DNA from 2 places in the Halomonas sp. SL18_1 genome. Region 1 is predicted to be linked to the other one. Evidence: predicted binding sites of a transcription regulator. Region 1 holds the regulator's gene; the other holds the start of a gene.
The links. Region 1 encodes FliA, which starts transcription of late flagellar genes. Its sites were predicted from a motif close to CTAAAGTTNNNNNNNNNNCNGCCGATA; they were not measured.
Positions count from the first base shown of each region.

Region 2: the regulator FliA is predicted to act here: its motif matches at 8,242-8,268, upstream of flgM (flagellar biosynthesis anti-sigma factor FlgM).

Region 1 covers NZ_JBVTRK010000001.1:2,636,879-2,652,616, forward strand. Annotated here, with positions in the region: gene ACSJDS_RS13420 (motility protein A) at 1-150, opposite strand, end outside; gene ACSJDS_RS13425 (EAL domain-containing protein) at 376-1,008, shown strand; gene ACSJDS_RS13430 (EAL and HDOD domain-containing protein) at 1,244-2,446, shown strand; gene ACSJDS_RS13435 (RNA polymerase sigma factor FliA) at 2,460-3,164, opposite strand; gene ACSJDS_RS13440 (flagellar protein FlhE) at 3,415-3,879, opposite strand; gene ACSJDS_RS13445 (hypothetical protein) at 3,876-4,118, opposite strand; gene flhF (flagellar biosynthesis protein FlhF) at 4,476-6,734, opposite strand; gene flhA (flagellar biosynthesis protein FlhA) at 6,772-8,853, opposite strand; gene flhB (flagellar biosynthesis protein FlhB) at 8,850-10,031, opposite strand; gene cheZ (protein phosphatase CheZ) at 10,178-10,867, opposite strand; gene cheY (chemotaxis response regulator CheY) at 10,908-11,297, opposite strand; gene ACSJDS_RS13475 (methyl-accepting chemotaxis protein) at 11,357-13,093, opposite strand; gene ACSJDS_RS13480 (protein-glutamate methylesterase/protein-glutamine glutaminase) at 13,152-14,213, opposite strand; partial or broken gene ACSJDS_RS13485 (CheR family methyltransferase) at 14,372-15,190, opposite strand; gene ACSJDS_RS13490 (methyl-accepting chemotaxis protein) at 15,247-15,738, opposite strand, start outside.
Region 2 covers NZ_JBVTRK010000001.1:2,732,679-2,748,416, reverse strand. Annotated here, with positions in the region: gene pgsA (CDP-diacylglycerol--glycerol-3-phosphate 3-phosphatidyltransferase) at 1-128, opposite strand, end outside; gene uvrC (excinuclease ABC subunit UvrC) at 369-2,183, opposite strand; gene uvrY (UvrY/SirA/GacA family response regulator transcription factor) at 2,234-2,881, opposite strand; tRNA gene ACSJDS_RS13975 (tRNA-Ala) at 3,133-3,208, shown strand; gene ACSJDS_RS13970 (diguanylate cyclase domain-containing protein) at 3,309-4,730, opposite strand; gene ACSJDS_RS13965 (PAS domain-containing protein) at 4,730-5,068, opposite strand; gene ACSJDS_RS13960 (PDC sensor domain-containing protein) at 5,412-5,984, shown strand; partial or broken gene ACSJDS_RS13955 (diguanylate cyclase) at 5,978-7,449, shown strand; gene ACSJDS_RS13950 (flagella synthesis protein FlgN) at 7,476-7,925, opposite strand; gene flgM (flagellar biosynthesis anti-sigma factor FlgM) at 7,922-8,209, opposite strand; gene flgA (flagellar basal body P-ring formation chaperone FlgA) at 8,339-9,013, opposite strand; gene flgB (flagellar basal body rod protein FlgB) at 9,236-9,649, shown strand; gene flgC (flagellar basal body rod protein FlgC) at 9,680-10,087, shown strand; gene ACSJDS_RS13925 (flagellar hook assembly protein FlgD) at 10,090-10,668, shown strand; gene flgE (flagellar hook protein FlgE) at 10,810-12,318, shown strand; partial or broken gene ACSJDS_RS13915 (flagellar basal body rod protein FlgF) at 12,393-13,144, shown strand; gene flgG (flagellar basal-body rod protein FlgG) at 13,171-13,953, shown strand; gene ACSJDS_RS13905 (flagellar basal body L-ring protein FlgH) at 14,005-14,688, shown strand; gene ACSJDS_RS13900 (flagellar basal body P-ring protein FlgI) at 14,769-15,738, shown strand, end outside.

The DNA of each region.
Region 1 (15,738 bases):
GCTGATGAAGGTGGCGGCCATGGTGCCGGCCAGGACGATGGCAAGGCCGGGCAGGTTCATGAAACTCTGCGGCGACTCGGCGGTGAAGAACAGCACGCTGACCAGCAGAACGATGCTTGCCAGCATGCCGATAATCGTGGATGGATTCATCTAGGGCTCCTGACTGCGGGGCTCGGTCGAGTCTTGATCCATGTCATCGGCCGAAGCGACCAAAACTTGAGGCGAAATCCTCACTCGGCCTCAAGTCACTTCGGCAACGGCCGATAACAAGAGAACAGACCAGTCTCGAGCATACAAGGAGACACCATGCGCCAATGCGCTGAAGTGAAGGGTAAATGTGCCCGTTGTGACGGTGCGCTGCCGTTCGATTTCACCATGGCCTTTCAGCCGATCGTCGATCTGACCTCGGCCCGGGTGACCACCCACGAGGCCCTGGTTCGCGGCCCTGCCGGCGAGTCGGCCTTCAGCATCCTGTCGCAGGTCACTCCCGAGCTGCTCTACCGCTTCGACCAGGCCTGCCGGGTAAGGGCCATCGAGCTGGCCAGCCGGCTGGAGATGCAGGAAGCCCTGTCGATCAACTTTCTGCCCAATGCGGTCTATGAGCCCGAAGCCTGCATCCAGGCCACCCTGGCGATCTCCGAGCAGGTCGGCTGGCCCACCCAGCGGCTGGTCTTCGAGATTACCGAAACCGAGAAGGTGCAGGACCAGCGCCATCTGCAGCGCATCATCGAAGCCTATCGCGAGATGGGCTTTGCCACCGCCCTGGACGACTTCGGCAATGGCTATGCCAACCTGGACCTGCTCACCGAACTGCGTCCCGACCGGCTCAAGCTGGACCGCGTCCTGATCATGGGCTGCGACCAGGACCCGCGGCGCCAGGCGATTCTTCGCTCCCTGGCCGGCCTCGGCCAGACGCTTGCCATCGACATGATCGCCGAAGGCGTCGAAACCCGGGAAGAAGCCCTGTGGCTGGGACGCAACGGCCTGCCCCATCAGCAGGGCTTCTGACTATGCCCGCCCGCAATTCGAAGCCTTGGCCACCGGCCTGGTGCCCAAACTGCAAGCGCTGCGCGAAGCGCTCGCCGCCCCCGAAGGCCCGTAACGGCCAGGCCGTATCATCCAGCGCATCCCGCCGCCGCGATGAGTGGGGCGATTGACGCCGTTCGGTGGGGACGCCTTGGCCAGCATCCCGTATCATGCGAACTATCTGGTCACATGCGCACCGGCAGGGAGGCAGCAAAGTATGACCGAACCGCTCGAGATCGACCCTTGCACTATCGCCCTTCACCCCATCCACGATGCCGATCATCGCCACGTGGCGGATCGTGTCGCCTATCGGCAGCAGCAGGATTCGGAAGGGGACGACACCATGGCGGCCACGGCGCGCGCTCTGGCCAGCGCCGTCTATGAGCTGGGCGATGCCGGCCTGCTGGGCAACCGCACGCTATTCGTCACCCTGCCGAGCCAGTGGCTGGATCGCCCGGAGCTGCTGCCCACCCCGGCACCGCGCATGGCGATTGGCATTGCCGACGCCGAGCGGGTGACCGACACCCTGCTGGGTCGACTGGACGAGGTCCGCGAGCGCGGCTATCGCGTGGTGGTTCCCGCCCGCCTGCTGAAGCAGGATCCCGAGGCGCTGCTGCCCCGAGCCGATATCATCACGCTGATCTCTCCCGACGAGCTCGGCCCCGACCTCCTGGCACCGCTTCCCCAGCGCAAGATCAAGCTGCTGGTGGAAAACATCCGCAACCCCGAGGAGCTGGCACGTTACCGCCATATGGGTTGCCACTTCTACAACGGCGACTACCTGGCGCGCCCCAGCTTCATCGCCGCGCGCCCGAGGGGCCGACACGGCAACCGAGCCGCGCAGATCCGCCTGATCCGGGCCCTCTACGACCACGATACCGACCTGAAGACACTGCAAGAGCTGGTCGTGCAAATGCCGCATCTGCACGTGGCGATTCTGCGCCGGGCCAACTCGAGCTATTTCAATCGCGGCGGCAAGGAGGCCGATCTAGCACGCGGCATGCAGCTGCTCGGCCAGATCGAGCTGCGTCGACTGATCCTTACCCTGACCCTGGCAAGCCTTCAGCCCTCGTCGCGGATCGTGCTGCGCATGGCGCTGCAGCGCGCCTTCATGTGCCGTAACCTCGCGGTCCCATTTGCCGAGCTCGACGCCGAGGACGCCTTCACCACCGGACTGTTCTCGCTGATGGATGCGCTGTTGGAAGAGGACCGCGACACCCTGCTCGAGCAACTACCGCTGAGCCAGCCGATCCTTCGGGCGCTGAGACGCCGCGAAGGGGCGCTGGGGGCGGTGCTGAAACTGTGCGAAGACCATGAGCGCCAGCTGGAGGCATCCGACTCACAGACCCCGCCTGATCGGCTGCACCAGTGCTATCTGGAGGCCCTGGAGAGCACGCGCTCGCTGATGGGCCATCTTTAAGAAAAATCTTCCGTCAATCGCTGCCAGCCAGCCGCGCCCGAAGCCGGCTGACCGCTTGGCTATGCAGCTGGCAGACCCGGGACTCGGTGACCCCCAGTACAGCCCCGATCTCCTTGAGGTTGAGCTCTTCCTGGTAGTAGAGCGCCATCAGGAGTTTTTCTCTCTCGGGTAGCGCCTCGATGCCGGCTACCAGCTGCTGTCGCTTCTGCTCATCGATCAGCTGATTGAAAGGGGTATCGGCAGCGCTGTCCACTATCCCAGGCTCCACCCCCTCCTCGAGCAGCGCCTCGAAGGGCAGCAGGTGGCCGCTGTTGGTGTCGTTGAGCAGCTGGTGATACTCCTCAAGACTCATGTCCAGTTCGGCGGCGATCTCTGTCTCTTCGGCGGGTCGCCCCAGCTGCTGCTCCAGCCGTCTCACGGTTTCATCCACGGCCCTGGCATTTCGGCGTACGCTGCGCGGCAGCCAGTCGCGGCTACGCAGCTCATCGAGCATAGCGCCGCGTATTCGCTGGCTGGCGAAGGTGGCAAAGCTGGCTCCCTGGGCCGCATCGTAGCGCCCCAGTGCCTCGAGCAGCCCCACCATCCCGGCCTGAATCAGGTCATCGAGCTCGATACTCGCCGGCAGTCTCACCTGCAGCGACAGCGCCTGGCGCCTCACCAGCGGCAGGTACTCATCGAGCAGGTCGCGCTGATTTATCTTGCCTCGTGCTGTGTACATGCAGTCGTCTCGCAGCCGTCAGTCCCATTCATAAGCGGTCATCCGGTTTTTATGACTCTTCGCAGACTGGCGTGAACTGGCTCTGTGGGAGGGACGGTTCGACGCCTCGACTTCAGCTCCGGTTCGACGCTTCGACGAAGTAGCGCTCAGCGCTACTCGTAGGGCGCCTGCGGCGCCTTCGCCCGGCAGAGCCGGCCTCCCACCATAAAACCTGCCCAACATGTTCACGCTAAAGTGCGAAGAACTGTTTCTATGGCTGCCTTGCCGGTGGCTGCCGATGATTGACGATCACCTGCAGCCCCTGCAGCGTTATGGCGCGCTGTCGACGATCGAGCAGCGCAAAGCGAAAATGCAGCGGCGCATCGGCCGGCAGTCCCGCCAGCGCCTCGGTCTGGCCGCGCTGGCCCGGCAGTGACACGCAGCGCCCCGGGTGACACAACCAGGCCTGCACATCCTCACCAGGAGGCAGCCGGTACTGCCAGCTAAGTCGCCCGATTTGCTGTCCATGAGCAAGCTCCGGAGCTGGCGCAATGAGGTCGGCCGACCTCGCCGGTCGATCTACCATCGAGACGTGCACAGCCGGCGCCGTAGCCACCCAGCTGCCCGCCGCCAAGGCAGTGGTCGTTGCCAGGTCGCCAATCATCAGACCACCTACCAGCGCCCAAGTCGCCAGCACAGCCCAAGGCCGCCTCGTGAGACGTCCAGGAGGTATCATCTCGCCAGCACCAGCAGCTCGATTCCCAGATAGTGCCACGCCGCGCTGCGCAGGTTGTCGAGCAGCCCCTGACGTCCGATATCCGGCGGATGCACGACCAGCAATCGCTGCGGCCCCCCCACCTCCGCCACCTGCTTGAGCACCCGATAGGCACGCCGAAAAGCTTCAGGGTCACTGTCAACCCAAAGCGCCCAGCGCGGCTGCTGATCCGCCAGCAGCGGCAGATGGGGGCTGTCCACGCCCAGCGCCACAACGCGCCAGGCTCTAGGATCCCCTACCCATTGCCGCCCTTCTTCTGCCCACGCTTCCAAAAGGTCATGGACTCGCTGCGTGTATCGCTCGGCTCTGCCTGGCAGCCCTACCACCATCAGGGTAATCGAGCCATCGGTTCGACTAGTCACTGTGTTGCTAGACGCTGTGCTGCCTGATGCCTTTCCATGCTGCGGCGCGCGCGACGTCGGTGGCCGTTCATTAGGCAAGCCAGATGCCAGCTCCAACAATGCCTCTGCAACATGCAAGGGGCACTGGTCTGCCGAACCGGCCTGTCCCGTGCTGGAAGCCCACTGACGCAAGCCTGCGGCCTGATCCATACCCATTTACCCTGTCTCCTGCTCACCGAGCCCCAAGTGACGAATGGCATCGCGCACCAGGAAAAGTTGTACCAGCGCCTCGAGCAGCGCCACGTCGCGCCGCCGACGACGCCCTCCCGTAAGCCCCAGCAGCTCGGCTCGCAGATCCATGGCCGGCTCATCATCGGCCAGATCCAGATGCACCGCCACGGCCGCCAGGCCACTGGCAAGCAGCAGCCGCACATCCGGGCGCAGCTCGCCCAGCTCGCGCGGGTCGAGTCGCTGCCAGGCCCGCCGGGTCAGCTGCGGCAAGGCATCGCCCTGAAGCTGTGAAAGCAGCAGCGCAGCGGGCTCCCGCCCTAATCTCCCAGGCGTCAACCAGTACCGAGTTGCCAACGCTCTGCCGCTTTCGGCATCGCGCAAGCTGCCGAACCAGGCCTGAGCCGGCATCAGTTCGGCATCGCGCCGATTGCCCTTAGGAGTCAACGCCACCGGCAAGGTCGCCAGCGCCAACCGCGCCGGCGCGCCGCGGAAGCGACAGCCTGTCTCGTCCAGCGGCTCGGCCAGTTCCTTAAGGGCCGACAGCGACTGGCGTTCCCCGGCATGATCGACCCGCTGGCTGCCGCGAACCAGGCTCGACCAGGTGAGCTGCCGCTGCTCCAGCCAGCGGCAGGCCCCTGCGTCGGGAAGTCCGACCAGCAGATGCACGCTGATCCCGAGTCGATATAGCATGTCCTCGAATCTGGCTTGCTGCCCTGCCACTTGGCGATGCTGAAGCAGCGGCAGCGCCAGCCAATGGCCATCGGGGTTGAGCGCCACATCGGGCATCGACCAGTGCTCTCCCTTGATTCCCCGGCGATCGCCCCAGAGCATCCCAAGCGCCTGGCCGTGGGCCGGATAGGCGGCGAGCAGCGCCTCGAGACGCGACTCCTGCACCGAGGTCGGCAGCCCCAGCAGATCCCACACCGCTTCAAGCTCACCAAAGCCATCCAGACGCTGGTGCAACGCTTTGAGGGTCGTTGCCAGCCGACGTCCCTGGCCCAGCAGACTGCGCGAAAGCCCTGAAGGCTCGTTGCTCGGCACAGCCGGCGCCTCTGTCGCCATGGGCACACGGCTCTCCAGGGCCTGGGCAATCAGCGCGTCCGGCTCGGCCACCGACATGTCTTCCGGCACTCGCTGACCATGGGAGACGAACAGCAGGCGAAGGCCATGGCGCATGATGATATCCAGCACCGGACCCAGCCGCCCTGCCTCGTCCTGCTTGGTGATCACGCAGTCCGTCAGCTCAGCGCCCGCGGCCTGAGCTGCCTGGCGGTAGCGAAGCACCACCTCTTCCAGGGTCTCGACCTGGCTGGCCGCGTTGAGGGCCAGCACCAGACGTACCGGGGACTCACCACCGCGCAGGTGTGCCACCTGTTCGATGACTCGCTGGTCGCGCTGACTCATCCCTACGGTATCGATGATCACCCAGGACTTGCCGCGCATACGCTCCAGGAGGTCAGAAACCGGCTGGTCGGCGTTGAGAGCGTACATCGGCACGTCAAGCAGCCGCGCATAGATGCGCAGCTGCTCATGGGCGCCGATACGAAAACTGTCGGTGGTCACCAGCGCCACCGGCCGGGTGCCGTGGCGACGCACATAGCGGGCGGCAAGCTTCGCGGTGGTGGTGGTCTTGCCTACCCCGGTAGGGCCGATCAGGGCGACGATGCCGGTGCGATCCAAGAACGTCGACTCATCCGCGGGCCCCTTCAGCCGCATCTGCAGCTGGCGATGCAGCCAGGCCATGGCCCGCTCGTCCACTGTCTCAAGCGTCCCCAGCTCGTCAGGCAACGTGGCGAGCACCTCCTGGGCCAGCTCGAGGTGAAAACCGGCTTCCAGCAGTACCTGCTGAAGCCTCTCACGCAGGCCACCGCTGACGGTGGTTCGGTTATTCTGCTCTCGGGCCAGCAGGGTGCGCATATCGCGCATTTCCTCGAGCAGGCGAGCGCTCATCGCCTCGAACCCACCGGGCGCAGCTGACGTAGACGAAGCATCGGCGTCCGACGATTCCTGTCCCGAGGCTGGCAATCCAGGCACCGATGATGTGGACGCCTCGCGAAGCTGCCTCGACGGCGATGCTTGTGGCGGCTGCGTAGCGGCATCGGCCGCAGATTCCGTCATGGCCAGGATCTCGACGCCTTCGTCGACCCGGCGGTTGGCCAGGATCAGCGCTTCATCGCCCAGCGCCTCGCGTACCTGGCGCATGGCATCCCGGCTGTTGGCTCCTACGAAACGCATGACGCTCATCGCTTATCGATCTCCCACTCATGTCGACCTGCCATGTCTAACGCCCACCCACCAGTGTGGTGACACGCAGGGTTCGGTCATCGGGAATTTCCGCCTGGGACATCACCACCAGGTGGCGCAGTCGCCGGCGCAGGAAGCGCGACAGCAGCGGGCGCAGGCTGTGCTGCACCACCAGCACCGGCGGTTCACCGCTGGCCTCATGCCGTGCCAGGGCCTGCTCGGCCTGGGTCATCAGCGTCTCGGCGAGCCCGGGTTCCAGAGCACCGTTGCCGTTCATGGCCTGCATCAGCACCTGTTCGAGCTGTGCCTCCAGGCCGATCACGTTCAACGTATCCTGTCCCGGGAACCACTGCTGGGTAATCGCCCGGCCCAGGCTGACACGCACCAGGGCGGTCAGCTCGTTGGGGTCCTGCTGCTGCGGCGCGTACTCGGCCAGAGTATCGAGAATGGTGCGCATGTCGCGAATCGAGACATCCTCGTCGAGCAGGTTCTGCAGGATGCGCTGCAGCGCCGTCAGGCTGACCAGCTTGGGCACCACGTCCTCGACCAGTGACTTCTGCTCCTCGCCGAGCTTGTCGAGCAGCTTCTGTACCTCGGCGCGCCCCAGCATCTCAGCGGCATGACGGTGCAGCAAATGGTTGAGATGGGTGGCCACCACAGTGCCGGCATCCACCACGGTGTAGCCGTAGACCTGTGCGTGCTCCCGCTGACCGCTATCCACCCATACCGCCGGCAGGCCGAAGGCCGGATCCTCGGTGGGCGTGCCCTGCAGCTGGCCGGTCACCTGGCCGGGGTCGATGGCCAGCCACTGCCCTGGGAAGGCATCGGCGCGGCCGATCTCGGCACCCTTGAGAGTGATCACATAAGTGTTGGCGCCCAGCTCCAGGTTATCGCGGATATGCACGACCGGCGGCAAGAAGCCCACCTCCTGGGCAAACTTCTTGCGCACGCTCTTGATGCGCCCGAGCAGTTCCCCCTGCTGGCGCTGATCCACCAGCGGGATCAGCCGATGCCCCACTTCCAGGCCCAGAGTATCCACCAGTTGGACATCGTCCCAGCTCGCTTCCGGCGCCGCGGGTGGTGGTGGCGGCTCAGCGGCGATCTCCTCGGCCACCAGCCGCTGCTCCTTCTGCCGCATCAGCGCCCAGGCCAGCCCGGCAAGCAGCCCGGTAAAGAGCAGGAAGACCAGGTTCGGCATGCCCGGGACCATCCCCAGCATGCCCATTACCAGCGCCGCCAGAATCATCACCTGGGGGTTGACGAACAGCTGGCTGATCATCTGCTGGCCGACATCCTGATCGGTATTCACGCGGGAAACCGTGACACCGGCCGCCGTCGAGATCACCAGGGCGGGAATCTGCGCCACCAGGCCGTCGCCGATGGTCATCAGCGTGTAGGTGCGGGCGGCATCGCCGAAGTCCATGCCGTGCTGCAGCATGCCGATCAAAAGCCCGCCAATAACGTTGACGACCATGATCACCAGGCCCGCCATGGCATCGCCGCGCACGAACTTGCTGGCGCCATCCATGGAGCCGTAGAAATCGGCCTCCTGGGCCACTTCCCCACGCCGTTTGCGGGCTTCGTCTTCGCCTATGAGCCCGGCATTGAGATCGGCGTCGATGGCCATCTGCTTACCCGGCATGGCGTCGAGCATGAAGCGTGCACCGACCTCGGCAATGCGCCCCGCCCCCTTGGTGATGACCATGAAGTTGATGATCACCAGGATCAAGAAGACCACCAGGCCCACGGCGAAGTTGCCGCCCACCAGGAACTGGCCGAAGGCCTCGATGACCTTGCCTGCCGAATCGCCCCCACCGTGGCCCTCCATGAGGATGACCCGGGTGGAGGCGACGTTGAGCGACAGCCGCAGCAGGGTGGTGAACAGCAGCACCGCGGGGAAGGCGGCAAAATCGAGCGGCTTCTGGGTAAACATGCTCACCAGCAGCACCATCACCGCCAGGGCGATATTGAAGGTGAAGAGCATATCCAGCGCAAAGGGTGGCAGCGGCAGGATCATCATGGCCAGGATCATCAGGATCAAGACCGGCCCTGCCAGCAGCTTCATGCGCGCGTCACCCATCCAGTCGGTGCGCCCCAAAAAGTGGCTGAGCGATTTCATTGGCGTGCCCCGCGCGTCTCATCCGCGTCGGCGACGTTGGCATCGCCCGGCGCCGCCATGGAAGGCGGTACCGTCAGATTCTCGGGCGTTGGTGGCACCTCTCCTCCCTCTTGCGTCACATGCTTGAGACGGAAGGCCCAGGCCAGCACCTCCGCCACCGCGGTATACAGATCAAGTGGAATCTCGGCATCGAGATCCACATGGTGGTAAAGCGCCCGAGCCAAGGGGGCGGCTTCCAGTAGCGGCACCCCCGACTCACGGCCAAGCTCTCGAATTCGCCCGGCCACGGCATCGGCCCCCTTGGCGATTACCCTAGGGGCGGCCATACCGCCCTCCTCGTACTTCAACGCCACGGCGTAGTGCGTCGGGTTGGTGATGATCACATCGGCCTCGGGGACCTGGCTCATCATGCGCCCTCTCGCCATGGCCTGCTGCTGCTGACGAATGCGTGCCTTGACATGGGGATCACCTTCGGACTCCTTGTGTTCCCGCTCGACCTCATCCTTGGTCATGCGCAGCTTCTTGGCGTGGCTCCATAGCTGGTACGGCACGTCGATCAGAATCACCACGATCAGCGTCAGCACCATCAGCCCGCAGGCCTGAGCGGCCAGCATCAGCGCACGCGCCAGTGCCTGGGTCGTCGGCTGGTCCAGCAGGGACAGGTACTCGCCGCGATTGAGATACAGAAACGACATGCCCACCCCGCCAACCAGAAACGACTTGGCGATCGCCTTGGCCAGCTCGGCAAGCGCCTGGACGCCGAAGATGCGCTTGAGCCCCTTCATGGGGTTGAGCTTGGACAGCTGCGGCTTGAGCGACTTGGCCGAAATCAGCCAGCCTCCCAACATTGCCGGCGCCACCAGCGCGATGACCGCCAGCAGCAGAAACAGCGGCAGCATGGTCAGCAGCGTGCGCTCGGCAAGCTCCAGGACGTTACTCAGCATTGGGGCCGTTTCGAAGGCCTGCTGCCGCTCGAACAGAAAGGCCTGCTCCATCACCAGCCCCAGCTGATCGTAGAGCATGGCGCCCATGGTCCAGAAGCCCACGACGCCGCCCAGCAGCAGCATGAAGGTGGTCAGCTCGCGGGATCGCGCAACCTGCCCCTCTTCGCGGGACTTCTGCAGGCGTCGTGGCGTGGCCTCTTCTGTCTTTTCCTGATCACTGCTCTCGTCGGCCATGGCCAGCTACCGGGCATTCGGGTGCACAGTGGCCATTGTGGCGGTATGCGGGTAGGGGTAATACGCCAAAAAGCGCCGATGATCGTGGCCTTATCGACCATGAGCATCGGCGCCGAAGCGCGTTCTGGGCAAGGGGCGCGAACGCGTTAGAAGCCTAGCTGATCGAGCAGGTCATCGACCTGATCCTGGTTGGCCACCGTATCGGCCCCTTCGGGTTTGATCTGAGGGCCGTTGAGCAGCCCCTCTTCACGCCGACGGGCGTCATTCTCCCACTGGTCGTTGGCCTTGCGCTGCATCGATTCGCGCCCCTGCTCATCGGGCACATTGTCGATCAGCACCTGGACCAGCTGGTGCTCGATCTCGCGGATGACGTCCATCATCTTCTTGATCACCTGGCCGGTCAGGTCCTGAAAGTCCTGGGCCATCATGATCTCGAGCAGTTCCTTCTGGGTAGCCTGGGTCTTGTCCGGCACTTCCCCCAGATAGGCGCGGGTCTCGGTGACCAGTTCGCGGGCCTGATCGAGCTCCAGGGGCTCGGCGAACCAAGCCGCCCAGCGCTTGTCCAGCGCTTCGGCCCGCTCGCTCAGCGAATCCTGAAGCGGCTGGGCGCGGTCGATGGCGTTCAGTGCCCGGTCGGCCGCCTGCTCGGTCATCGTGGCAACGTAGCTCAGCCGGTCCCGGGCGTCGGGAATGGCGTCGGCCGCCTTCTCGATCTCCTTGTCCAGCCCCAGCTCGCGCATGTTCTCCCTCAGCATGCGTGTCAGCTGACCGATACGCTGCACCAGATCCTCGCCGCCTGACTGCTGGGCCTCGTCTGGCTGCTCGTTTGCGCTCATCGTGTCGTCTCCTGTAAACCGGCGGGCAGCGCCGCCAGCATCACTTGCCCAGTTTCTCGAATATCTTGTTGAGCTTCTCTTCCAGGGTGGCAGCGGTGAATGGCTTGACCACGTAGCCGCTGGCGCCGGCCTGAGCGGCTGCGATGATGTTCTCCTTCTTGGCCTCGGCGGTCACCATCAGCACCGGCAGGTCCTTGAGGGCATCATCGGCGCGAATCTGCTTGAGCATCTCCAGGCCATCGAGGTTGGGCATGTTCCAGTCGGATACCACGAACTCGAAGCTGCCGGAGCGCAGTTTGCTCAAGGCATCCTGGCCGTCCTCGGCCTCCTCGACGTTGGTGTACCCCAGCTCCTTGAGCAGACTGCGAACGATCCGACGCATGGTCGGGAAATCGTCTACCACCAGAAAGCTCATGTTCTTGTCGGCCATCAGGATTCCTCTCTCATATGCATGGCGTCAGATAACGGCGGGCGACCCGCCATCGTGATTCAAAACTCTTCCCATTCGCCTTCGGCAACCGATTCTTCACGGGCAGCGCTGCGCCGACGCGGCTTGGGATCCACCTCGGCCAGCGCGCGCGATGGCGCCGAAGACGACGCAGCCGAACCGGTGCTTGTCTGAGCCTCCCTCGCCGAGGAATCGCCGCCGGCTTGAAGCCCCGACCCGTCACCGGTCAGCCGGAACACGGCCACCGCCTGCTCAAGGCGGCTGGCCTGTTCCTCCAGCGAAGCGGCCGCTGCCGTAGCCTGCTGCACCAGCGAGGCGTTCTGCTGTGTCACCTGATCCATCTGGCCAACCGCTTGGCTGACCTGCTCGATGCCGTCGCTCTGCTCCTGGGAGGCGGCCGAGATTTCATCCATGATATCGGTGACCCGACGCACCGCCTTGACCACGTCGCTCATGGTCTCACCGGCCTCGCGGACCTGCTGGTTGCCGTCGTTGATCTGAGTGACGGAACCATCGATCAGCGTCTTGATCTCCTTGGCCGCCGTGGCGCTGCGGCTGGCCAGGTTGCGCACCTCGCCGGCCACCACCGCGAAGCCGCGGCCCTGCTCACCCGCGCGCGCCGCCTCCACCGAGGCGTTGAGCGCCAGGATATTGGTCTGGAAGGCGATGGAATCGATCATGCCGGTGATGTCGCTGATCTTCTGGGAGCTGTCGGTGATCCCGTCCATGGTGGCGACCACGCGCTGCACCACCTCACCGCCACGCTCGGCGGTGCTCGACGCCTGCTGGGCCAGTCCACTGGCCTGACGGGCATTATCGGCGTTCTGGCGCACGGTAGCGGTGAGCTCTTCCATGCTCGACGCCGTCTCCTCCAGCGACGCGGCCTGTTGCTCGGTGCGCGACGAGAGATCGGCATTGCCGCTGGCGATCTCTCGGGTACCCACGTGAATCGATTCGCTGCTGCCGCGCACTTCACCGACAATGCGCACAAGGCTCTGCTGCATATCGCGCATGGCGGCGAAGAGCTGCCCGACTTCGTTGCGGCTCCCTTCAGGAATCGTCGTTCTGAGATCGGCCTTGGCGATGGTCTGCAGATTCACGACCGCACGATTGAGCGGCCGAATCACGGTGGTGCGCAGGCCAAGATAGACCAGCATCAGCACCACGGCCGCGACCAGCAGGGCGCCCAGCTTGATCCACTCGAACAGGCTGGCCCGAGCGCCGAAGCTAGCCACGGCCGCTTCGCCACTCTGGAAGCCATGACGGACAAAGGCGGTCATGGACTCCCCCAACGCCTCGCCGGGCGCCATGAGCTCCTCGCGCAAGCGATTGAATTGCGGCGTGTCTAGTTCATCGAGGGCGACATGCTGGGAACGGACGCCTTCCAGCATGGTGGCAAAATTGCCCTCCAGCGCCTCGGCCAGGGCCTGGCCCCCATCGGTCTTGGGCACGGCGACAAAATTGGCAAAACGCTGCTCGCTGCGTTCGAGCTGATCCGCGGCAATATCGAGCATCTCATTGGCCTGGGCCATGCGCCCCAGCATGATCTCATTGGACGCAATCTCCAGGTTGACCCGCGCACCGTTGAGCAACGCATCGGCCCGGTTGATCTCATTGAGCTGCTGCACGTTGATCTGGTTGAGCTGCGCCATGGTGTGCCCGGCCTGCCGGTCGGAGAGCGCCGACAGCAGCGCCACCAGCCCGATCAACAGGGCGAAGCTCACCAAGGCCACGATCACGGACACATGAATGCTGATATTGCGAATCAGTCGGCTCATTGCGGCACTTCCTCACTTGACTGGAACAAGAGTTATCGTCGTTATTGTGGTTGTCGAATCAAACCCGCTGAGCCCGCCCCGACGCCGCCACCAGCGACATCAGGCGCTCCGGAATGGCATCCAGGCCGATCACCTCGGCGGCCCCGCCAAGGGCGATCGCCTCACGCGGCATGCCGAACACCACGCAGCTCGCCTCGTCCTGGGCCAGGGTGGACGATCCGGCCTGACGCATCTCCAGCAGCCCGGCGGCACCGTCCTTGCCCATGCCGGTCAGCAGCACGCCGATGGCGTTGCGTCCGGCCTGGGTCGCCGCCGAGTGGAAGAGCACGTCCACCGAGGGCCGATGGCGATTGACCGGCGCCCCGTCATCCAGGCGAGCCACATAGTTGGCACCGCTACGGGCCAGCTTGAGATGGCTGTCACCCGGGGCGATATAGGCATGCCCCGGCAGCACGCGCTCGCCGTCGCTGGCCTCTTTGACGGTGATTCGGCACAGCCGGTCGAGCCGCTCGGCGAAGGAGCGCGTGAAGCCCCCCGGCATGTGCTGGGTAATCAGGATGGCCGGACTGTTGGCGGGCAGCGGCTCGAGCACCGCGCGGATCGCCTCGGTGCCACCAGTGGAAGCACCAATGATGATCAGTTTTTCACTGGAGGTCAGCGGCGCCTTGAGGCGTGTCGGCGCCGGGGCATCCTTCCGCCTGGCCTGGCGAGGCCGCGACTTGGCAGCGGCACGAATCTTCTCGGCGATGTCGTTGGCGTACTCCATCATGCCGCTGCGGATACCCAGCGACGGCTTGGCCACGAAGTCCACCGCCCCCAGCTCCAGGGCACGCAGCGTGACCTCCGAACCGGCCTGGGTCAGCGACGACACCATCAGCACCGGCATCGGCCGCAGCCGCATCAGCCGCTCCAGAAAGTCGAGCCCGTCCATACGGGGCATCTCGACGTCCAGGGTCAGCACGTCGGGGTTGTGCCGCTTGATCAGGTCGCGAGCGACCAGCGGGTCGGGCGCCACGGCCACCACTTCCATGTCGGGCTGCTCGTTGATGATCTCGCTAAGCAGATCGCGAATCAGCGCTGAGTCATCAACGCACAGCACCTTGATCGTGTTCGATCCCAAGGCGGGCCTCCTTGTGTTTCGGGTCGCACCAGGCGACCCACGGCAATCACTGACTTAGATGGGCATCGGCTGCGTGGGTGAAAACTTTAACTCTGAGTCAACAGCGCGACACAACGTCTGTAGCTTCGGACCCCAGGCGCGGCACGCACTGAGAATGCTCAGCGGCGGTCGGCGAGGGTATAGACGGTCTGGCCACGCAGACGAAACGCCTTGCTGATGTAGGAGAAGTTCTCGGAGTGACCGGCAAACAGCAGCCCATCGGGTTTTAACAGCGGCGCAAAGCGCTCGAGAATACGTGCCTGCGTCTCCTTGTCGAAGTAGATCATGATGTTACGACAAAAGATCGCATCGAAGGGTCCTTGCACCGCCCACTTGGGGGCCAGCAGATTCAGGGCCTTGAACTCCACCAGCGAGGTGACTTCGGGACGCACCCGGGCCAGGCCTTCGTGGCGCCCCCGGCCTTTCTGGAAGAAGCGCTTGACTCGCGCCTCGTCGAGCTTGTGCACCTGCTCCACCGGGTAGATACCCGCCCGGGCCCGCTCCAGGGCCTCGGTATCGATATCGGTGGCGACCACCTTGGCGTTGGTCGCCCGCGAGCCAAGCGCCTCCAGCAGCGTCATGGCGATGGAGTAGGGTTCTTCCCGGTGGAGGCCGCCGCGCTCCAGATGCGCACCGGCTCCCGTTTATCGCGCACGTGCGCGGCGAGCAGCGGAAAATGATGCGCCTCGCGAAAGAAGGCGGTGAGGTTGGTGGTCAGGGCGTTGGTGAACGCCTCCCACTCACGCGCCTCGGGCTGGCGCGCAAGGCGCGCCAGGTAGTCGCTGAACCGCGTCATGCCGTGATGACGCAGCCGCTTGGCCAGCCGGCTATACGACCATCTCCCGCTTGTGCTCGGCCAGCACGATCCCCGCCCGCTGATAGATCAGCTCACGAATCTGGCGAAAGTCCTCATCGGTCAGGATCAGGTCGCGCTCCATCTGGCCCGACCCGGACCACTGGCCTGCATCGTTGGCAGGGCCTTCCACTGGCTCGCTCAAAATGTTTCCCACTCCTCTTCGACTGCCGTTCTCTGATCGGCTTCAGCCTTTTCGTCACGCTTGGCGACGTCGTTGCGCGAGCGCGCAGCGGGTAGCGGATCACGCTGCCTCGTCAGCGCCGCGGGTGGTTCGGCTTCGCCGCGACGCTCACCCAAGGGTTCCACTGTCTCCGCGCCTGCCCCGCTCAGGCGGTAGACCCCGATCTCGCGGGCCAGCCGCTCGGCCTGGGTCTGAAGCTCGGCGGCCGCAGAGGCCGTCTGCTGCACCCGGGCAGCGTTCTGCTGGGTCACCTGATCCATCTCGGTGATCGCCTGGTTGATCTGGCCAATACCACCGCTCTGCTCTTCGGAAGCCGCGGTGATCTCACCCATGATGTCGTTGACCCGCTGCGAGGCGGCCACCACCTCACTCATCGCCCCCTCGGCCTGCTGCACCTGGGCGGCGCCGCTCTCGATCTCGCCGTTGGAGGTAGCGATCAGGCCGCGAAT
Region 2 (15,738 bases), 96 kb from region 1:
GTCACCGCCGCCAGGGCGAACAGCCCCGCCGCCACCGGCATGCTCCAGGCGTAGGGGAGATAGACGAACACCACCAGCAGCGGGATGAAGGCGATTCTGGCCAGCGTCAGGATGTTGGGGATGTTCATTATGGGCGGGGTCCTTGCCGAAAGTCTGGAATACCGAAATGGGGCACTTTCTTGGTTCATCGCAAACTGGCGTGAACTTGCCCTGTGGGAGGGAGCTTCAGCTCGCGAAGTAGTGCGCAGCGCTACCCATGGGGCGCCTGCGGCACCTTCGCCCGGCAGAGCCGGCCTCCCACCATGAAACCTGCCAGACATGTTCACGCTAAAGTGCGAAGAACCCTATTCTATCTTCAGGCGGCGGCTTCATCCATGCAGGGCGCGATGAATCGTCTCGGCCAGGGTGGCGCTGATCCCCGGTACTCGCGCCAGCTCCTCTCGGCTGGCCTCCTTCACGCCCTGCAGGCCGCCGAAAAAGCGCAGCAGCTCCCGGCGCCGCTTGGGGCCGACGCCGGCAATGCCTTCCAGGGTCGAGCTGCGTCGCGTCTTGTCGCGCCGTGTGCGATGGCCGGTGATGGCAAATCGGTGCGCCTCGTCGCGCAGGTGCTGAATCAGATGCAGTGCCGGTGAGGTGGCGTCCAGGTCGAGCTGGCGGTCGACGGTTTCCAGGAACAGGGTCTCCAGGCCGGCCTTGCGGGTCGTCCCCTTGGCGACACCGAGCAGCAATACATCGGGGAGCTCTAGCTGGGCCAAGATGTCCCGGGCCAGGTTCAGTTGTCCCTTGCCCCCGTCCACGAGCAGAATGTCGGGCACCTGGCCTTCTCCATCCGCCAGGCGTCGAAAGCGTCGTTCCAGGGCCTGGCGCATGGCGGCATAGTCGTCTCCGGCGGGCACGCCTTCGATATTGAAGCGGCGGTAGTCGGATTTGCGCGGACCGTCGCGGTCGAAGACCACGCAGGAAGCGACGGTGGCCTCGCCATGGCTGTGGCTGATGTCGAAGCACTCGAGCCGCTGGGGCGGTTGGGGTAGGTTCAGGGCCGTGCGCAGGGCTTCGAAGCGTCGTGCCAGCTGGGTCTGGCTAGCCAGCTGGCCGGCGAGCTGCTGTTCGGCATTAGTTCGCGCCAGTTCGAGCCACTGGCTGCGATGCCCGCGGACGCGGTGGGTCAGGCGAATGCGGCTATCGGCGCGGGTACAGAGGGCACGCTCCAGGATGTCGTGATCGGCCAGCGGCAGGCTGGTGATGACTTCCCGGGGGATCACCCGTCCCTGGCCCAGGTAGTACTGGCTGATGAAGTCGCCGAGCAGGGCCTCCGGGTCAAGGTCGAGGCCATTGTCGGGTGCGTGATGACGCGCGCCCAGCAAGCGCCCCTGGCGCACCGACAGCACGGAAATGCACAGGGCGCCTGGTCGGCTGGCCAGGGCGAAGATGTCGGCATCGCCGCCCTGGGTGTCGACGAACTGTCGCTGCTGCAGCTGGCGGAGGTGCTGAATCTGGTCGCGCAGCCGTGCCGCGTCCTCGAAGGCAAGCTCGCGGCTGGCGGTTTCCATGGCCTCGGTCAGCTCTTGGGTGACCTGCTCGCTGCGTCCTTCCAGGCACATGACGGCATGCTCGAGGTCCCGGCGGTAGTCGGCCTCGCTGATATAGCCGACGCAGGGGGCGCTGCAGCGCTGGATCTGGTATTGCAGGCAGGGGCGCGTGCGATGGGCGAAGACGCTGTCCTCGCAGTTGCGAATGCGAAAAATCTTCTGCATTAGCGATAGGCTTTCGCGTACGGCACCGCTGCTAGGGTAGGGCCCCAGGTAGCGGCCGTCATCGTGCCGCTTTCTGGCACGCTTGTATTCGAGCGCCGGGTAGGGGTGCCGATCGGTCACGAAAACGAAGGGGTACGACTTGTCGTCACGCAGCAGGATGTTATAGGCCGGGCGTAGCTCCTTGATCAGGGTCTGCTCGAGCAGCAGTGCCTCGATCTCGCTACGGGTTACCGTGACTTGGATATCGGCGATTCGCGACACCATCGCCTGGGTCTTGGCATTCAGGGTGCCGCGAAAGTAGCTGGCCAGGCGCGCTTTCAGCCGCTTGGCCTTGCCGACATAGAGCGTATCGCCGCGGGCATCGAGCATGCGGTAGATGCCCGGTGCCTGGGTAAGGTTGGCAAGAAATTGCCGGGAATCGAAGCTCATCGCGTGCCGGGTACTGGTCGATGGACCATTAGGGTACCAGATCGACCGGCTCAGTTGGCGGTGCTGAAGCCCTCTACCAGGCCGTGGCGCAGGCCAAGATGGGTGAGCTCCACGTCGGTCTCAACGCCCAGCTTCTCGAAGATCCGGTACCGATAGGTGTTCACGGTCTTGGGGCTGAGAAACAGCCGATCGGAAATTTCTGCGACGCGCTGACAGTTGACGATCATCATTGCCACCTGCAGTTCGCGCTGTGACAGCTGGTCGAAGGGGTTCTCCTCCGGGTTGAAGCGGGACAGCACCAGGCGCTGGGCGATGTCCGAACTGATGTAGCGCTGGCCGGCAAAGACGCTGCGAATGGCGTCGATCATGTCGAGTGGCTGGGTGTCCTTGCTGATGAAGCCGCTGGCGCCGGCCTCGAGCAGACGCTGGGCGAAGTTGTCTTCCATGAAGCCGGTCAAGGCGAGGACGCGAACGTCAGGGCAGGTGAGGGTAATCTTGCGGGTGGCTTCCAGGCCGCCTATGCCGGGCATGCGCAGATCCATCAGCACCACGTCCGGCGTCAGGGCGCGGCTAAGGTTGATGGCTTGTTCACCGCTGGCGGCCTCTCCGGTCACCTCGATATCCTGCTCACTGTCGAGCAGGCGGGCGAGGCTGGTGCGCACCAGATGATGGTCGTCGACAATGAGAACCTTGATCAAGGCTGACGCTCCTCGGCGTTGCTGAACGGATCCCACGGGGGCGCCGTGGTACAGGGTTCTGTAATCGGGGCAGCCGGGACGAGCCGGTGGCGCCCAGCGCTTAGAGCTTGCCACACTCAGTCAATAAGGCAAATTGACTTGAGTTCAAGTAGCGTCATTTTGGTCTATATGGGACAAACGCCGCATGGGCTCTTGACGTCTTGGTGCCGGCTGAGTAATATGTGCCTCGTTCTCGCAGGGCGAGGACATGTGGGGCCTTAGCTCAGCTGGGAGAGCGCAACACTGGCAGTGTTGAGGTCAGCGGTTCGATCCCGCTAGGCTCCACCAACAAGACATTATGAATCAGCCGCTTAGCGAACACCGCCAGGCGGCTTTTTCGTGCGCTGGTAAAAAACTGGGAAAACTCCACGCCGTTTCCGCTGCGCTCTTAGGGGTAGCGGCTCGGGTCAGCGGTAATATGGGCGTCCAGCCACTCGTCGATGGCCTTGGGTGGCAGCGCCGGGCCAAAATAGTCTCCCAGCATGCTAGCTGCGGGTAGGGTGGCCGCCAGGGCAGCGCTGTCGGCATCGTTGACGTCGGTAATGACCGTTTCGATATCGAGTGTATCGAGCAGCTGGCATAGCGCCTTGGTCAGCTTCAGCTGGCTGTCATGCGAGGTAAGGGTCGCGCTCAGCCTGGCCTGGCAGAAAGGCAGGCGGGTTAGCCAGGCGAGGTCGAGTGGCTGCGAGCCCAGGCCGCTCACGGCCAGCCGCGCCCCCAGTTTGTCGATGCGCTTGAGCATGTGGGTGGCCTCTTCGAGACGCCCCGTCAGGGCGTGAGCCGGAACTTCCAGCAATAGCCACTCAAGCGGCGCCCGGCCCTGGCTGCGCAGGAAATGATCCAGCGGTCGGCGGTCGAAGGTGTCGTGGGCCAGATGGGATTCGCTCAGCGTGATCGAAACGGGGAGTGCGCCGCTTGGCAGGCCTCGCTCGATTCGGCGCTGTCGGTCGGCGATGGTGCGCTCGATGGCCCAGCGATCAAGGCGCACGCCGAGTCGCAGACGGTTGATGGTATCCATGAAGTCCGCTGGGATGCGTGGCCCTCGGCGCGTCTGGCGCCAGCGCAGCACGGCCTTCAGCCCGGTGCAGTGGCCAGTCGTGGGGGCCAGCTCGGGCTGGTAGTGAATTTCGAAGTACTGTTCGGGCAGGTGGGCGGCCTCGCTGAGCTGGCTTTCCAGCCGATGTTTCTCCTTGAGCTGAGTCGTCAGCCGCTGATTGACGAAGGCCAGGCGCCCGGGTCCCCGGCGGCGCGCCGTGTACATAGCGCTGCGTGCTCCGGTGATCAGTGATTCCTCATCTCGGGCGTCACCGGGGAAAAGCGAAATGCCGATTGAGGCGGTCAGCAGCAGCCGCTTGCCGTTGGCGATAAAGGGAGGCTCCAGTGCTTCCTGTAAGCGTTCTGCCACCGCCTGAGCGGCTTCGGCCGTGCCATCCTTCTCCAGCAAGATCACGAATTGATCGCCGCCCAGCCGGGCCAGCGTGTCCTTGCTGCGCAGCGAGCCGTTCAGGCGACGGGCCAGCTCGCCCATCACTCGGTCGCCTTCCAGGTGGCCGGCGGCGTCGTTAACCGCTTTGAAACGGTCGATATCGATGAACAGCAGCGCCATGCTCTGATCGGCGCGTTCGGCCTGTGCCAGTGCGTGGTTGAGCCGGTCACAGAGTAGTAGCCAGTTAGGTAGCCCCGTCATGGAGTCGACGTGTACCCAGTGCCGGCCGCCGAAGCGATTGCTGTCCTGGGACACGAGGCTGATGAAGGTGCGAAGGAAGTGCCCCGGGCGTCCCTTGTCGTCGAGAAGGGTGTCAACCGTCATCAAGGTTGGCAGTGACTCGCCGTCCTGCCGGCGGCACAAGACCTCCTGCTGCCAGGAATTGGTGGCCCTTGGCGGGTGGGAGTGGTTCGTTGCATCGGGCAGGTTGGTCGGCTCGTGCAGTGAGGCAAAAAATGTTCGATGGGGCGGCCGATGGCAGAGGACGCTTCGCTCCCGGTCAGGCGATAGAAGGCCGGGTTGGCCAGCACGATCAGCCCGCGGGGGTCGGTGATCGCCATGCCTGTCTGTCCCTGTTCAAAGCCCTTCTGGATGAGCCTGACAGGGTGCGTTGCCAGCGAGCTGACACGCTTGGACGGAGGGGGGCTGGGCTGTTTGCTCATCGCTCTTCGCATCGGGGCTAGTGAATCGTTTCCATCTTCGACATCCTGTCCGGTGGAATCACTCCTGTGTATCGTCCATACCCGTCCAGGACTTTAGGGTACTTTGCTTTTTATTTTTTCTTGTATGGATTTAAGGGGAGTGGCGTGGCTTGTTCTGCCTTTGTGCTGGAGATGGAGTGAGCGCCCCTGCTGTGATCTAAAGGTGGGGGAGTCCTGCCGATATGTAGGAATAGGTCCAGGCATTAGGTGAGCGATAGTCGGGCCTCAGGTATCTCCTCGGCTTTGCGCTTCTTTCCGTTGCGCCGCTACCATCATTTCTACCCTTGACTGAAGAGAGAGTGCGTTGCGCCTATTGACCTCCAGATTATCTCCTCTCATCGGCTCGACCCTGCGGCGGCTCTACTCGCTGCAGGGGCGGCTGCTGGTGGGGCTGGTCACCACCTGGCTGGCTATCGTCGGACTGCTGCTGGTGCTTGCCTGGTTGTTCGGCAAGGATCTGGTGGAGGATGCCAACGTCGCGCATCTGCGCTACGAGTCGCAGCTGATCGCCGATGGCCTCACCGAAAATGTGAATCGTCGGCTCGCCGCCCTCGAGCGCCTGGCTTCGCGGCTGGAGACGCATGAGTCAGGCGAACTGAAGTCGCTGCTGGAAGACAATCAGGCGTTGATGGAGTGGTTTGAAGGCATCATGGTCACCGGCCCGGAAGGCCGGGTGCTCGCAGATTGGCCGGTGGTGGAGGGTCGCGTAGGCCTGGAGACAGCGTCAACCGAGTACTTCCGCATGGTGCGTCATTCTCCTTGGCCCTATGTCAGTCAGCCCTTCGTGGGCCGGGCCAGCGGAGACCCGCTGGTGTTGATGCTAGTGCCACGATTAGGAGAGCGCGGCGAGTTTCTCGGCGTGGTAGGGGGATGGTGAACCTCGCCCAGGGCGGCCTTTTTCGGCGCCTGGAGGCTGTCAGGCTGGGGAAGGGGGGCTATGTCTCGGTGTTCACGGCATCCGGCGAAATGCTGTTTCATCCGCGTCGGGACTTAGCGGTGGGTGGTCGGCCCGGCGGCGAGCAGGATCACGGGATGCTCGAGCTAGCGTTGGACGGCTGGCAGGGTGAGGCGGCGTCTCGCGGTGTCTACGGCGAGTCGGCGCTGGTCGCCTATCGGCAGATATGGCCGGCCGGGTGGGTCGTTGGTGTCGTGCTGCCGAAGACCCAGGTGTATGAGCCGCTCGGTAGCTTCCTGGCCAGGCTTTGGTGGGCCTGGCTGGGCATGGCATTGATGCTGCTGGTCAGCATGTACTGGCTGGTCAGGAAGCTCCTGACGCCGCTGCATCGGCTCGAGCGTCAAATTGGCGAGGTGGGCGCTGGCGAGCGACGCTACCTAGCGCTCTCCACCCACATGGATGAGCTCAGGCAGGTGGCCAATACGTTCAATCGGCTCGAGGGTGAGCGTCTTGCAGCGCTGGAGCATCTCAAGGATCGTCAGGCCTTCCTCGATGCCGTGCTGGGCTCCACTCCGCTGGGAATGTTCGTAGCGGATCTCGATGGCAGGTTGACCTACATGAATCCGGCACTGCTCGAGCTTCTGGGGCTGGGTAGGGTTAAGGACAGTCATGATTGGTGGGAGCGCATCCATCGCGATGATCGTCAGGGCACCGAGGACATGTGGCGTCATACCCTGGCAACCGGCAGCGACTTCGTCCGCCAGCTGCGCTTCTTTGATGGTCATGGCGAGACGCTGTGGCTGGAGGTGCATGCCAGCCAGGTGCGGGGTAGCGACCAGCCGCTGGGCTTTGTCGGTATGGTCAAGGATATCACCGAGCGTCGCCAGCAAGAGGCGCTACAACGCTGGGAGGCCGAGCATGATCCCTTGACGGGGCTGCTCAATCGGCGCGGCTTCGAGCGCCGTCTCGAAGAGGCGCTCGCGGAATACGCCAAGACCGGTACGCCCTCCGTGCTGATCCTTTTCGATCTCGACCACTTCAAGCCGATCAATGATCAGGGTGGGCACGCGCTGGGCGATGAGATGCTTCGCCGAATCGCCCAGGTAGTGGCCTGGGAAGTGCGTCGTAGCGACCATGTGGCAAGACAGGGGGCGATGAGTTCGCCATTCTGCTGCCTAGCTGCACGCTGCGCCAGGCAACCAAGATTGCCGACTCGCTGCTACAGGCGGTAGCCGATATTGGGGTGGTGCATGAAGGCAAGGAGTTCAGGGTGACCCTGAGTATCGGGCTCGCTGCGTTTCAGGAGACGGATGCGGCGATTGACGACGTGCTGTCACGCGCCGATGCCGCCTGCTATCAGGCCAAGGCCAAGGGGCGAAATGCCGTGATGGTCAGTGAGTCGCTGGATGGCGTGTGCCGGTCGGATGAAATCGATGAGCTGTTTTAGCTCGACATGCTGACCTAGGGTGGGGCTCAGACCGAAGTGTTGAGGCGCCCGGGCTGGGCGGCAACTCGGCCGCTGGCACGATAGACGGTCTTTTCTGCCGCGTCATGGATGAAGTCCAGCAAACGCTTGTTCTGGCTCATGCGCAGGCTGACCAGCTGGCCATTGAGCGTGTTGAGACGATGCGCCTTGCGAGTATGCTCCAGGGTTTGTTCCCAGGCGTCCTGGCAGTTGGCGTCTCGGGCGGCCTGGTTGGCGCCTTCCAGCCCCTCTGTGTAGCCGAGGCGACGCTGCACGGATTGACGCAGGGACTCCGTCGCTTCCAGCTGTTCGAGGCACTGCCCCTTTTCTTCGGCGATGGTAGCCAGGCGTCGGCCGTCGATGTCGGCGGCAGCCAGTAGTTCGCGTTCCTGCTCAAGGAGCGCGATCAGTGAATCAAGGCGTTGCCGCTGTTCGGCGAGCAGTTGGCTGAGGCTCATGGGTTGTCGCTGCCAGAAGTTTGCTGAAGGGATTCGATCAGGCCATCGGCGATGCGCTCGGGGCGAATCTCAAGGCGCCCCTCGCGAATGGCCTCGCGAATCTCCTCGACCTTGGCGGTATCGATATCGCGTGACGCGTCGGTGCCGGCCTGGCTAAGGTGGGTCTTGGCCGCCGTGGTGCTTTCAGGCTGATTCGGACGATCGCCTTCGCGCGTCTTGGAAGCCTCCTCGCGCGGCGTTGTTGGCGCGGGGCGAGATAGGGGGTTGTGGCTGTTGATCTTCACGATGGGGCCTCATGACCGGTGCTTTCTCACGCTATCGGCTGGCTGCGGCAGAACTTTAGGGAAAAGAGTCGTTAGGCACGGCTAGCGAGGGCGCGCACGGCGCACCCTTAAAGCGTGCCGCAGTTGGCGCTAGAAGTCCACGATCAGGGTGGCGTCTCCAATGACCTCCGCGGTAATGATCTCCCGTGAGCCTAGGCGGACCCTTACCTTGTCACCCAGGCCGCCGGGCTCCAGTGCCTGCCCCTCCCGGGCGATCCGAAAGCCCGAGCCGTGTGCCTCGATCGAGACCCGCTGGTTGCGCTCCACCAGCGGCAGGGCGCGAAACTGGTGCTCCTGAAGCGGTTCTCCGGGGCGCAGGGGGCGAGTGGCCTGTTGGCCTACGATCGCTTCTCCATCCAGGAGGGCGCGATTGGGCAGGTCGGCCAGATTGCCCTCGCGCTCATCCAGGTCTCCCGCTTGAACGCTCTCCCCGGCGGAGAGTGAACGATTGAGCACCGGGTAGGGGCCGATCACGCCGATGTCGGCTTGCAGGTAGCGCACCTGCCTGCCGTCGCTGCCGCAGCGCACGCCCACCGATATGCGCCCTAACGGCAGCGCTCCTTCGCGGGTCAGGAAGGGGGCTGGTGCCTCGCAGGCGGGCAGCCTGGCCGAGGGGGGGTGAAGCTCGACGATGATCTCGTCACCCAGGCTTTGGGCCTGTTCGTGCAGGAAGCCGTGCACTGCCTGTAGCAGGGCAGCGTCATCGTCCGCCAATGCCGTGCTTGGCAGTATCAGGCCAAGCAGCAGACATCCGCTGAGGCGCATGGTTAGGCGTTTGAGGCAGAAGGAGTAGGCCATGGGGGTCGGTCAGTGCCGCTGATGACGGAGTCAACTCGATTCTATCCCGGCCCGGGGGGCGCAAAACAGGTGAAATGGCCGCGGAAAACCCTCCTGTTCTTGCCATTGAGATGACACCTCCGTGGCTATTCTTCAGCATCAACAAGTTCCGCATACGTTTTACTGGTTCCGCATACGGGGAGCGCCGGGATGATCGACCAGCTCGAGTCCGCCTTCAACTACCACCAGCAGGCCCTGGGGCTTCGCCAGGAGCGCCACAAGGTGCTGGCGAGCAACATCGCCAATGCCGACACGCCCAATTACAAGGCGCGCGACATGGACTTTGCCAGCGAGCTGAAGAAGGCGGTAGAGCATGGCCGCGCGTCTGGCAGCGGCATGTCCCTGGCTCGCACCAGCGAACGACACATTGCCGGCCAGGCCTTCGCTCCGCCGGGGCACGACCTGCTCTATCGGGTGCCGGACCAGCCGAGCCTGGACGGCAATACCGTGGACATGGATCGCGAGCGTACCCAGTTTGCCGACAACGCGGTGCGCTACCAGGCGGCACTGACCATCCTCAACAGCCGCATTCAGGGGCTGAAAGGCGCCATGCAGCCCGAGTGATCGTGGGCGCATAACCAGAGAGAGCTCATCATGTCGATGTTTTCCGTATTCGATATCTCCGGCTCGGCCATGAGCGCCCAGTCGCAGCGCATGAACGTCACCGCCAGCAACCTGGCTAACGCCGACAGCGTGGCCGGACCCGACGGCGAGGCCTATCGCGCCAAGCAGGTCATGTTCGAGTCGCGGCTGCAGGGGCGCCATGGTATCGGCGGTGTCGGGGTGCGTGAGGTTGTCGAGGACCCCTCGCCGATGCGCATGGAGTATCGCCCCGCGCACCCGCTGGCCAACGAAGAGGGTTATGTGACCATGCCCAACGTCGAGCCGGTGCATGAAATGGTCAACATGATCTCCGCCTCGCGCTCTTACCAGGCCAACGTCGAGGTCATGAACACCAGCAAGCAGATGATGCTCAAGACACTGACCCTAGGGGAGGGCTGATCATGGTGGGTGGAATTGATCCCACGGCGCTGGCCAATATCAACGGCGGTGGGTCCAAGCTGAACCAGAGCCAGTCGGATGAGCTTAGGGAGAGTTTCCTGATGCTGCTGACCACGCAGCTGCAGAACCAGGACCCGCTCAACCCCCTGGAAAATCATGAGATGACCTCGCAGATCGCCCAGATCAATACGGTCAGCGGCATCGAGCAGCTCAACCAGACCCTGAAAGGTATCACCGCACAGATGGATGCCAACCAGGCCATGCAGGCGACTCACCTGATCGGCCAGGGCGTGCTGGTCAAGGGTGATCGCGTGCTGCTTGAGCAGACCGAAGATGGCCAGGCCCATACCACGCCCTTTGGTATCGAGCTGGAGAAGCCGGCCGACAACGTGCGGGTGACGATCACCAACGCTAGCGGCCAGGTGGTCAGCCGCTACGACATCGGCTCGGTGAAGGCCGGCGTGGAGTCGTTCCAGTGGGACGGCAAGACATCGGAGGGCGAGAGTGCTGCCCCGGGTCCTATCGCGTCAGGCTCGAGGCCACCGATGCCGATGGTGAGGCCGTCGGCGCCCAGGCGCTGAACTACGCCATGGTGGGCGGCGTCACGCCCAAGGATAACAACGGGAACGTGCGCCTGGATCTCGGCGCCGTCTATGGCCAGGTCGGCCTCAACGATATCAAGCAGATTCTGTAATCGCGCAGCAGGGAACGAGGATAATTCAATGAGCTTTTCACAAGCCCTCAGCGGTCTGGCCTCCCAGTCCGAAAATCTCAAGGTCATCAGCAACAATATCGCCAACTCCCAGACGGTAGGCTTCAAGAGCAGCGGTGTCGCCTTTGCCGACGTCTTTGCTGGCGCCGATAGCCGGGTTGGCCTGGGCACGCGCGTCGCCGCCGTGACTCAGAACTTCGAGTCGGGTGATCTAGAAAATACCGGCCGCAACCTGGACCTGGCCATCGCCGGCCAAGGGTTCTACCGCCTTGAGCAGCCGGGCGGTGAGGTGGTGTATTCTCGCAATGGCCAGTTCAGTCAGAATGCCGACGGTTTTCTCGTGAATGCCAACGGTCAACGGCTGACCGGCTATGGCCTGACCGACCCTAACGACCCCTTCTCTGCCGTGGTAGCCGGCGGCGCCCCTCAGCCGATTCGGATTCCCACCGATGATATTCCGGCCAATGCTACCACCGAAGTAAGCGCTACCTATAATCTCGACTCCAGTGCGAGAGCCGGCGAGCAACTACAGACCATTTCGCTTGGGGCGGTGGACGAAAACGGTGATGTTATAACGGTTGACAATGCTGGCAACTATGATGCTGATGGTGAGTCGCTTGAACTGGACGTGACTTACCACTATTCCAACAGCTTTACCGCCTATGATTCCTTGGGTAATGCGCGGAACATAACCGTTTATTTTGAAAAGGCTGATGACGACACGAACGCTTGGCGCGTTTTCCAGGCGGTTGATGGGAAACTGGAGTTTGCTGGGGAAGCCGGTGCTGCACAGGACATGAAGAATGCCTTCTGGATGCGTTTCAACGAGAACGGGCAGCTTGCACGGTATTCAGACCTGGATGCAGCAGATAATAATGCACGGAATGCCGACGATATCGTAGGGGTGGCGGCGGCTGGTTATCAGCTCGATTTTGGCGTAGAGCCAATTTACGATGAAGCTGATGCTTCTGCACTTGGTGCGGATCTGGCGACTGCATTTGATCAGGCCTCGGTAGATGATGCGGCGTTGACGCGTGACAGGGCAGAACTGAATTTTACCGTTGGCGAGGGGGCCAATCCGCTCAGTCACGACTTTATCTTGACTGGCACCACGCAGTTCAGCAACAACTCCGTTCAGAACAGCCTGAGCCAGGATGGCTATAGCTCGGGCAGCCTTGCTGGTATCGAGGTTACCAACGACGGCCGCGTGATTCGTAACTACACCAATGAAGAGCGCCGCGACGCCGGCCAGGTCGTGCTCACCAGCTTCGCCAATGTCGAGGGGCTGCAGCCGGTCGGCGACAACGCTTGGCGTGAGACCAATGCCTCCGGGCTGCCGATCGTCGGCGTCGCGGGCACCGGGGTGTTCGGCACCATCGAGTCCGGCGTGCTGGAGAACTCCAACGTGGACCTGGCCAAGCAGCTGGTGGACATGATCGTGGCCCAGCGCGCCTACCAGGCCAACTCCAGCTCCATCAGCACCCAGGATGAGCTGCTGCAGACGGTCATCCAGCTCTGATCGACCGGCCACGCAGCGAGAGGCCGTCACCGGGTGAGTGCCCGGTGGTGGCGGAGCAGACAGCAAGGGGCATGATGGATCGCATTCTCTACACCGCCATGAGCGGCGCCAAGCAGAGCATGGATCAGCAGGCGGTGGTCAGCCACAACCTGTCCAACCTCGACACCGCCGGGTTTCGCGCCCAGCTGCACGCCATGCGCGCCGTACCGGTTCAGGGCGACGCCGCGCTGCCCACCCGGGTCTCCGTGGCGGGCACCACGCCGGGCAGCGACTTTGCACCGGGCCCCATGAATGCCACCGGCCGAGAGCTGGACGTGGCCATGCAGGGCAATGCCTGGCTGGCGGTGCAGAGCGAAGAAGGCGAGGCCTATACCCGCCGCGGCGACCTGCAGATTGCCGGAGACGGCGTGCTGATGGTGGGGGGCCGTCCGGTCATGGGCGACGGTGGCCCGATACAGATACCCCGGGCTCTCAGCTCTACATGGGGGCCGATGGCACCCTCAGCGCCATCGGCGAAGGCGAGGGTCCCGATGCCCTGGCCGATATCGGACGTATCAAGCTGGTTACCCCACAGGCCGACCTGGTGCGCGGCGACGATGGGCTGTTTCGTCCACTGCCGGACGCCGAAGGCAATGTGGCGCAGCTGGCGGCCGAAGAAGAGGCCCGGGTGGCGACCGGCGTGCTCGAAGGCAGCAACGTCGGCGCCATCGATGCCATGGTCTCGATGATCGACGTGGCGCGCCGCTACGAGATGCAGATGAAAGTGATCAGCACTGCCGACGAGAACGCCCAGCGCGCCAACAATCTGCTGTCGATCCAGGGCTGATGGCCTGAAAGACAAGGAAACATGACATGATCAAATCGCTTTGGACGGCCAAGACCGGCCTGGAGTCCCAGCAGGTCAAGCTGGACGTAATCTCCAACAACCTGGCCAACGTCAGCACCAACGGCTTCAAACGCAGCCGCGCCGTATTCGAAGATCTGCTCTACCAGAACATGCGTCAGCCTGGCGCCCAGAACGATGCCCTCAATCGGCTTCCTTCCGGCATGCAGGTGGGGACCGGCGTGCGCCCGGTGGCCACCGAGCGGCTGCACACCCAGGGCAACCTGGAGCGCACCGAGAACTCCCGCGACCTGGCGATCAACGGCAACGGTTTCTTCGAGATCCAGATGCCGGACGGTACCTCCGCCTATACCCGCGACGGCAACTTCCAGATCGATGAAAACGGCCAGATGGTCACCGCCAACGGCTATCCGCTGGAGCCCGCTATCTTCATCCCGGAAACCGCCCTGTCGGTGACGATTGGTGAGGACGGCACGGTGTCCATCACCCAGCCGGGGGTGGCCCAAGCTCAGGATATCGGCCAGATTACCCTGACCACCTTCATCAACCCCACGGGCCTGGAATCCGTGGGCGGCAATCTCTACAAGGAAACCACCTCTTCGGGCGTTGCCAACCAGGCGGTGCCCGGCATGGACGGCGCGGGGCGACTCTTCCAGGGCTTCGTTGAGACCTCCAACGTCAACGTGGTGGAAGAGATGGTCAGCATGATCCAGACCCAGCGCGCCTACGAGATCAACAGCCGTGCCGTGCAGACCAGCGACGAGATGCTGGCCCGGCTGAGCCAGCTCTGATCGGCGCGTTGAGTAACCGCTCCTGGCGATAGGGTGAGCAAGTGAGAGAGCATGAACGTGGCAGCTAGTGTGATAGCAAGGTGGGGCACGGTGTTTCTGGCCCTGCTGGTCGTGAGCGGCTGTGCGCAGATACCGCGCGCCTCCGTGGTGGGCGAGCAGGAGCAGATTCGCATCGCCGAGCCGCCGCCGCGTCAGGCCAACGGAGCGATCTACCAGGCCCACCGCGGCTCGCAGCCGCTGTTCGAGGATCGTCGCCCGCGCATGGTGGGCGATATCCTGACCATCGTGCTCGATGAGCAGGTCAGCGCCAGCAAGAACTCCCAGAGCAGTGCCACCCGCAGCGGCTCAGGCAGCCTGGATGTCGCACAGGTTCCCGATGCCATCGATTTCCTGGAAGACCTGGGGTTTGATATCTCCGGTGAAAACGTCTTTTCCGGCGGGGGGAGCTCCCAGGCGAACAACACCCTGACGGGCACCATTACCGTCTCGGTGCTCGAGGTGATGCACAACGGCAACCTGCGGGTACGCGGTGAGAAACAGATCGCCATCAACCAGGGGGTCGAGTTCATCCGCTTCTCCGGTGTGGTCAACCCGCGCACCATTACCGGGCAGAACACCGTTCCCTCTACGGCGGTGGCCGATGCGCGCATCGAGTACGTGGGAGACGGCTACATCAACGAGGCGCAGCATATGGGCTGGCTGCAGCGCTTCTTCCTCAACGTATCGCCCTATTGATGTTCGATGGTTACCGAGGCGCCCGCATGATGTTCCCCAAGTGTTTCACCGTCAGGCAGTTCAGCATCGCCCTGGTGCTGATGGTGAGCTGTCTGCTGACGCTGCCCGCCCAGGCCGAGCGCATCCGCGAGATCGCCAACTTTGCCGGCGTGCGCGACAACGTGCTGGTGGGCTATGGGCTGGTGGTGGGGCTGGACGGCACCGGCGACCAGACCATGCAGGCGCCGTTTACCGGCCAGAGTCTTACCAACATGCTGTCGCAGCTGGGCATCACCGTGCCGCCCGGCACCAACATGCAGCTGAGAAACGTCGCGGCGGTCATGGTCACCGCCGACCTGCCGCCATTCTCACGTCCCGGCCAGCGCCTTGACATCAATGTCTCCTCCATCGGCAATGCGCGCAGCCTGCGTGGCGGGACCTTGCTGATGACCCCCCTCAAGGGTGCCGACGGCGACACCTACGCCATTGCCCAGGGTAACCTGCTGGTAGCCGGCGCGGGTGCAGAAGCCGGCGGTGCCGCGGTGCAGATCAACCAGCAGGCGGGCGGTCGTATCGCCGGAGGGGCCATGGTCGAGCGTGAAGTCCCGCTGGACCTGGGGGCCAACGGTGGTTTTCTCGAGCTCGAACTCAAGGAGTCGGACTTCGGCACGGCACAGCGCGTGGTGAGTGCCATCAATCAGGAGTTCGGCAGGCCCGTGGCCGCCGCGCGCAATGGTCGAGTGATCACCCTGGAAGGACCGCCCACGGATAATGCGCGGGTCAATTTCATGGCCCAGGTCGAGAACATCCGGGTGACGCCCATGGAGGCGCCCGCCAAGGTCGTTTTCAACGCCCGCACCGGTTCCGTGGTCATGAACAGCGCCGTGACGCTGCGCCGTGCTGCCGTGGCCCACGGCAACCTCTCCATCGTGATCGATACCCGCTTTCTGGTCAGCCAGCCGCCGCCCTTCGGTGATGGTGAGACCGTGGTAGTGCCGGATACCGAGATCGAGATTCAGGAGCAGGATGCCTTCCTGCGAATGGTGGAAGGGGCCGACCTAGTGGACGTGG